Methylosinus trichosporium OB3b: one gene and its partner. The protein of the gene in region 1 interacts with the protein of each later gene in a pairwise test. Links are inferred from orthologs where the notes say so. Each region holds a gene or a part of one and is shown in the gene's direction. Other genes may lie near its edges.

Region 1 (3,814 bases):
CGAACGAGATCAACATGGCTCCATACCTTCTCCAGGGTGGCGCTGAGTGCGACATGTAGCGGCAGTGTTGCTACGGCCACCCTTACGTAGGCGCGATCCTACAGTTGCGGTTATGGTTTAACACTAAGAACTGGTTAAGCGAGTGCGTCAGATCACAGCCAATCGGGCGCCGCCGCCGCTCCCTCTTGCGCGCGAGCGCCCGCTCGAGGCATGACGGGCCATGGAGACACCGCCTCCGACGCCCCTGATCTTCGATCGCCGCCTGCTGCGCCGACGTCTCGCCCGCGCCCTGCGCGGCGCGGCGCCCGACTTTCTGATGCTGCGCGCCGCCGACGATCTCGCCGACCGGCTCGCCGGCATAAAGCGCGACTTTCCGCGCTCGCTGGACCTCTGCTCCCCCGCGCCGCATTTCACCGCCGCCGTCCTCGCGAGCGGGCGGCCAGCGCCCCTGCGCGCGGCGCTTCTGCCGGCGCCCGACGTCGCCGTGGTCGCCGAGGAGGAGGCCCTACCCTTCGCCCCCGCCTCCTTCGATCTCGTCGTCTCCGGCCTCGCCCTGCAATGGGTCAACGATCTGCCCGGAGCGCTCGCGCAAGTGCGGCGCATGCTCGCGCCGGACGGGCTGTTTCTGGCCTGTTTTCCGGGCGGAGCGAGCCTGATCGAGCTGCGCGCCGCGCTCATTCAGGCGGAGGGGGAGATTTGCGGCGGCGCCAGTCCGCGCGTGTCGCCCTTCGTCGATCTGCGCGATCTCGGCGGGCTGCTGCAACGCGCCGGCTTCGCTCTGCCGGTCACCGACGTCGACAGCTTCACGCTGCGCTATGATTCGATGTTCGCGTTGTTGTCCGAACTGCGCGCCATGGGCGCCGCCAATATCCTCGTCGAGCGCTCGCGCAAGCCGCTGCGCCGCGCCGTGCTGCTGCGCGCCGCCGAAATTTACGCGGAACGCTTCAGCGACCCCGACGGGCGCGTGCGCGCGACGATCGAGTTCGTCTGGCTCTCCGGCTGGGCGCCGCATGAGAGCCAGCAGAAGCCGCTGCAGCCCGGCACGGCGAAGATGCGGCTCGCCGACGCGTTGAAACGACCGTCGGGAGAGTGACTTAGGGCCTCGCCGCCACGGTCGCTCGAATTTTCCGGGTTGCGCTAATCGGCGACGACGATGACTTATCATTCCGCCGATCGTTTCGAAACGCCGGCTCGCCCTGGAGCCCCCGCTATGAAAGTCGAGCTGACGTCCGACGCCGCCGACTGGGTGCGAGACGTGATGGCTGCGGGACGCTTCTCCAGCGCCGAGGATGCGCTCCGCGACTATCGCAGCATCCTCCGATGAGCCCAGCCCAAGCAGCCACCTCTGTGTCGTCCATATCATTCACGGCGGCCGCGACGTCGAAGCACTCTTTCGCACGGACTCGGCACGGGAGGACTGACGCTCGAGCGCGTTCCGATCGAACGGAATTCGCTCAAACAAAAGCATTCTAGAGCGCCATAGAATTCGCCGGCCGCACCGTGCTATAGACAAAAATCATCCATGAGGTCGCCATGTCGCAATCCGACGCCGCCAAGCCCTCGCTCGCCGGCGCCACGCGCGCCGAGCTGGCCGAGGCGCTGCGCGCCATCGACACGCCCGAGCGCGAGATCCGCATGCGCGTCGCGCAGCTCTGGCATTGGATCTATTTCCGCGGCGCGCGCGACTTCGCCGATATGTCCAATGTCTCGAAGATCGTGCGCGGCAAGCTGGCCGAGCGCTTCGGCCTCGCTTTGCCGGAGGTCGTCGCCGAGCAGGTCTCGACCGACGGCACGCGCAAATGGCTGCTGCGGCTCGATCCCGTCGACGCCGCCGACAAAGGCGCGGAGATCGAATGCGTCTATATTCCCGAGAGCGACCGCGGCACGCTCTGCGTTTCGAGCCAGGTCGGCTGCACGCTCAACTGCAGCTTCTGCCACACCGGCACGCAGAAGCTGGTGCGCAACCTCTCGACGCGCGAAATCATCGCCCAGCTGCTCGTCGCCCGCATGCGCCTCGGCGACTTCCCCGGCCTCGAGCCCCCGACGGACGGGCTCGTCCCCTCGGGCCCGGATGTGCGCGCCGTCTCCAATATCGTCTTCATGGGCATGGGCGAGCCGCTCTATAATCTGGAGCAGGTCGAGAACGCCATCGAGATTCTGTCGGACGGCGACGGGCTGTCGCTGTCGAAGCGCCGCATCACCGTCTCCACCTCCGGCGTCGTGCCGCAGATCGAGCGATTGGGCGCCGAATGCGGGCCGATGCTGGCCATCTCGCTGCACGCCGTGCGCGACGAGCTGCGCAACGAGCTGGTGCCGCTCAACAAGAAATATCCGATCCGGCAATTGCTCGACGCCTGCCGCGACTATCCCGGCGCGTCCAATGCGCGTCGCATCACCTTCGAATATGTGATGCTGAAGGGCGTGAACGACAGCCCGGCCGAGGCGCGCGAGCTGGTGCGGCTGCTCAAGGGCATTCCGGCCAAGATCAACCTCATTCCCTTCAATCCCTGGCCGGGCGCGCCTTATGAATGCTCGGACTGGGAGACGATCGAGCGCTTCTCCGACATCGTGTTCAACGCCGGCTATGCGAGCCCGGTGCGCACGCCGCGCGGCCGCGACATTCTCGCCGCCTGCGGCCAGCTGAAGAGCGAGACCGAGAAGCTGCGCGCCAGGGCGCGGCTGGCGGTGGAATAGAGCCGCGCCTCTAGAGAGCGAGCCTTCAGGCTCGCATCTTCAGAACCGTCGAACCCGCGCCCTACCCCTCGATCTCCTCGCGCTTGATCTCGATCTCGAGCCAGCTCTCCTCCGCCGCCGCCAGCTCCGCCTCCAGCTTGGCGAACAGCTTGGTCGCCTCGGCGAATTTCGCCGGGTCGCGCGCATAGAGGTTCGGATCGTCGATGATCTTCTGCAGCTTCTCTTTCTTGCCCCGCAGTTCCTCCATCTTCGCCGGCAGGGTCGCGAGCGCATGCTGCTCGGCGAATGAGAGGCGCGCCTTCGCGGCGGGCTTCGGCTTGGGCGCCGCCTTCGCCTTTTCCTCCCCGCGCTGCGTCGCCGCCGCAGTCCGCGCCTGCACGCCCTCGCCGCGCTGCGCCAGCATGTCCGAATAGCCGCCGGCATATTCGATCCAGCGGCCGTTCCCTTCCGACATCAGCACCGAGGTGGCGATGCGGTCGAGAAAATCGCGGTCATGGCTGACGACGATCAGCGTTCCCGGATAATCGGCGAGCATTTCCTCGAGCATGTCCAATGTCTCGAGATCGAGATCATTGGTCGGTTCGTCGAGCACCAGGAGATTGGAGGGCAGCGCCAGCGCGCGCGCCAGCAGCAGACGGCCGCGCTCGCCGCCGGAGAGCTTGCCGATCGGCGTGCGCGCCTGCTCCGGCGCGAACAGAAAGTCCCGCATATAGCCGATGACATGCTTGCGCTCGCCATTGATCTCGACGAAATCCGAGCCGCCGCCGGTGAGCGCGTCCTTCAGCGTCGTCTGCGGATCGAGGCTGGCGCGGCTCTGATCGAGCGTCGCCATCGCCAGAGACGCGCCGAGCTTCACCTGGCCGCTGTCGGGCGGCAGCGCGCCGGTCAAGAGCTTCACCAATGTCGTCTTGCCCGCGCCATTGGCGCCGACGAGGCCGAGCCGATCGCCGCGCATGACGCGAGTCGAAAAATTCTCGACGATGACGCGCTCGCCGAAGGTTTTCGCAATGCCCCGCGCCTCGACCACCAGAGCGCCGGAGAGCTGCGCCTCGCTGGCCTCGAGCTTCACATCGCCCTGCGCGCCGACATGGCGCCGCCGGGCGACCCGCAGCTCCGTGAG
Region 2 (3,679 bases), 1.7 Mb from region 1 along the record:
GCGCCGCCGTCGCGGCGAGCGACGTGCATCGCGTGCTCGAGGCCTCCGCCACCCATGTGACGGAGCGCGGCCGCGTCGTGCTGCATTCGCTGCCGACCGGCTTCTCTCTCGATGGCGCCTGCGGCATTCGCGAGCCGGCGGGAATGGTCGGCGCCGAGCTCGGCGTCGATCTGCATGTCGCGAGCGTCGATCAGGCGTCGATGCGCAATCTGCTGGTCGCGATCGAGCGCGCGCATCTTTCCATAGAAGCGGCGGCGGCCGCGCCTTATGTCGCCGGCCTCGCCGTGCTCGAGGCCGACGAGGCCGAGCTCGGCGCCATCGTCATCGACATGGGCGCCGGCGGCGCCTCGGTCGCGGTGTTCTCCGGCGGCGCGGTCGTGCATACCGATGCGGTGACGCTCGGCGGCAATCACGTCACCATGGACATCGCCCGCGGGCTCGACTGCCGACTCGCCGACGCCGAGCGATTGAAAACGCTCTATGGCGCCGCCATCGCCTCGCCCTCGGACGAGCGCGAGACCGTCGCCTTCGATCATGTGGGCGAGAGCGGCGAGCATTCCGCTTCAGCGCCGAAATCGCATCTCGTGCGCATCATCCGCCCGCGCGTCGAGGAGACGCTCGAATTCCTGCGCGACCGTCTCGCCGCCTCGGGCTATCCGGCCCATGCCGGACGCCGCATCGTGCTGACCGGCGGCGCCTGCCTGCTCACCGGTCTGCCGGAAGCGTCGCGGCGCATTCTCGGCGGCCAGGTGCGCGTCGGCCGCCCGGCCGGCATCGACGGTCTGCCGGAATCGGCCAGGAGCCCGGCTTTCGCCGCGGCTGTCGGCCTGCTCGTCTATCCGCAATTCGCCGGCCGCGAATATTTCGAGCCGCGGCGCGAGCAGGAGACGCGGGGGACGGGAACGGGCGGTTACATGTCCCGCGTCGGTCAGTGGTTGAAAGACAGTTTCTAAGAGTTCGAACGAGAGAGCGACGCGCGCGTCGGCGAGGCGCTCCGGGGGAATCGCAGCCGACGCCGTGTTTGAATAAAGTCGAGAGGCCTCACAAAATGACGATCAATCTCAAAGCGCCCGAGCTCCGGGAATTGAAGCCCCGCATTCTGGTGTGCGGCGTCGGCGGCGGCGGGGGCAACGCCGTCAACAACATGATCATGTCGGGCCTCTCCGGGGTGGACTTTCTGATCGCCAACACCGACGCCCAGGCGCTCGCCTCCTCGCGCGCCGATCGCATCATTCAGATGGGTCTGCAGGTGACCGAAGGCCTCGGCGCCGGCGCCCAGCCGGAAGTCGGCCGCGCCGCCGCGGAAGAAGCGCGCGAGGAAATCCGCGACCATCTCTCCGGCTCGCATATGGTGTTCGTCACCGCCGGCATGGGCGGCGGCACCGGCACGGGCGCTGCGCCGGTCATCGCCTCGATCGCGCGGGAGATGGGCATTCTCACCGTCGGCGTCGTCACCAAGCCGTTCCATTTCGAGGGCACGCGCCGCCTGCGCATCGCCGAGACCGGCATCGCCGAGCTGCAGAAGTCGGTCGACACGCTGATCATCATCCCGAATCAGAATCTGTTCCGCATCGCCACGGAGAAGACCACCTTCGCCGACGCCTTCGCCATGGCCGATCAGGTGCTCTATTCGGGCGTCGCCTCGGTCACCGACCTCATGGTCAAGGAAGGCCTCATCAATCTCGACTTCGCCGACGTGCGCTCGATCATGCGCGGGATGGGCAAGGCGATGATGGGCACGGGCGAGGCGACCGGCGAGCGCCGCGCCAGCCTCGCGGCCGAGGCGGCGATCGCCAATCCGCTGCTCGACGAAGTGTCGATGAAGGGCGCCCGCGGCCTGCTGATCTCCATCACCGGCGGCAATGACCTCACCCTCTACGAGGTGGACGAGGCTGCGAGCCGCATCCGCCAGGAGGTGGACGAGGACGCCAACATCATCCTCGGCGCGACCTTCGACTCGTCGCTCGAGGGCGTCGTCCGCGTGTCGGTGGTGGCCACCGGCATCGATCTGCCGAGCGCCGCCATGGAGGACAAGGCGGCCGCCGAGGCGCGCCTCGCCGAGGCCGCCGAGCGCCTGCGCGCCCAGACCGCGGCCTCCTATCGCGCGCCGCAGCCCGCGCCGCAGCCGATCGTCGTCGAGACCGCGCCGCAGCCGGCGCCGCAGGCCTATGCCGAGCCGCGCCCGGCCGCCGAGCGGCCCGCCCCGTCCTATTATGCGGAGCCGGCGCATGCGCCCGCGCCGGTGTCTTCGCATGGCGTCTATATCGAGCCGGTCCAGGCCGCCCGTCCGACCTATGCGGCGCATGAGCCGCTGATGGAGCCGGCGCGCGCCCCGCAGCACGAGGAAGAGGGCCCCTATATTCCCCCGGCCGCCGAGCTGCCGCGCGCCCGCCTGCCGCAGATCGAGGATTTTCCGCGGCCGATCCAGGAGCAATATCGTCAGGCGCGTAGCGAGCAGATGCAGCCGTCCGCCTCGGCTTCGGCCTCCACTATGGCGCCGGAGGCGCGCCGGCGCACGCTGCTCGAGCGTCTCGCCTCCTTCGGCGCAAGCCGGCAGGAGGATGCGATGCAGGTCGGCGCGCCCGCCGCGCCGCGCGCCCCGCAGCGGCCTATGACGTCGCCGGCGCCCTCCCCCGCCGATTACGCCAAGCGCCCGGCCGCTCCGGCGCCGGCGCCGGCCGCCCATGCCGGGCTCGATCCGCATGGCCGCCGCGCGCCTGTCCGCTCGCTCGAGGACGAGCAGCTGGAAATCCCGGCCTTCCTGCGCCGCCAGGTCAACTCCTGATCCTCGCGGCTCCGCGAGGATCGACGGAAAGGCCCGCTTCGGCGGGCCTTTCCTTTGCCGCGTCGCCGCCGCAGCTGGCAACAATCTGTAATAAAGCGTGACTGGCCGCCCGTCCCGGCCGCGATTATGGTATGGATCGCGAACAACGCTGGGCGATCGGCAAAGGAAGACGGCCTCGATCACCCTCGTCCTGAGACGCCCGCTTCGCGAGCTCCTCAGGACGAGGGTGCGGAAGCTTATTTTGCACCCGATCGCCTTGCCGAATAATCACGCTTTCCTGCTCGGGTCGGCATGAGGTCATGACATCGCGCCCTTCGACGAATCTGCAGACGACGCTGGCCGCCGCCGTGATCATCGAGGGCGTCGGCGCGCATAGCGGTCGTCGCTCGCGCATCGTCCTCTCGCCCGGCGACGCGGGCTCGGGCGTCGTCTTTTTGCGCGGCGGCCGCGCCTTCGGGCCGGACACGTCGATCGCCGCCCTCTGGCGCAATGTCTCCTCCGGCGAGCTCAGCACGCGCATCGGCGCCGGCGAAGCCGCGATCGCCACCATCGAGCATCTGATGGCGGCGCTCGCCGGGCTTCGCGTCGACAACGCCGTCATCGATATCGAGGGGCCGGAAGTTCCGGCGATGGACGGATCGGCCGCGGCTTTCGTCGCGGCGATCGACGAGGCCGGCCTCGCCTTTCTGGCGGAGCCGCGCCGCGCGCTGCTGGTGCGCGCGCCGGTGCGCGTCAGCGACGGCGCCGCCTGGGCGGAGCTCGCGCCCGCGCCCGACGGCGGCTTCCATATCGATGTGGAGATCTCGTTTCCCGCCGCGCCGATCGGCCGCATGCGCCGGCGCCTCGCGCTGAACCCGGCGCGGTTCCGCGCCGAGCTCGCCCGCGCCCGCAGCT

What was found. Proteins that work in one complex are often made in the same cells at the same time.
Region 2: the proteins of rlmN (region 1) and ftsZ interact in binary tests that used the Escherichia coli proteins (3 or more experiments, as listed by UniProt). The link is inferred for Methylosinus trichosporium OB3b from one-to-one orthologs.

What each region holds. Positions count from the first base shown.
Region 1 is NZ_CP023737.1:615,375-619,188, forward strand. What follows is about bases 621-3,613. They hold rlmN (dual-specificity RNA methyltransferase RlmN), read left to right. Parts: upstream 621-1,533; coding sequence 1,534-2,694; downstream 2,695-3,613. Other genes in these bases: CQW49_RS02900 (methyltransferase domain-containing protein), read left to right, coding at 621-1,093; CQW49_RS02910 (ABC-F family ATP-binding cassette domain-containing protein), read right to left, coding at 2,756-3,613. Outside these bases: CQW49_RS02895 (L,D-transpeptidase), read right to left, coding at 1-16; more of CQW49_RS02900, read left to right, coding at 221-620; more of CQW49_RS02910, read right to left, coding at 3,614-3,814.
Region 2 is NZ_CP023737.1:2,346,846-2,350,524, forward strand. The notes cover bases 559-3,416. They hold ftsZ (cell division protein FtsZ), read left to right. Parts: upstream 559-1,048; coding sequence 1,049-2,785; downstream 2,786-3,416. Other genes in these bases: ftsA (cell division protein FtsA), read left to right, coding at 559-953; lpxC (UDP-3-O-acyl-N-acetylglucosamine deacetylase), read left to right, coding at 3,085-3,416. Outside these bases: more of ftsA, read left to right, coding at 1-558; more of lpxC, read left to right, coding at 3,417-3,679. UniProt on the Escherichia coli protein: Essential cell division protein that forms a contractile ring structure (Z ring) at the future cell division site. The regulation of the ring assembly controls the timing and the location of cell division.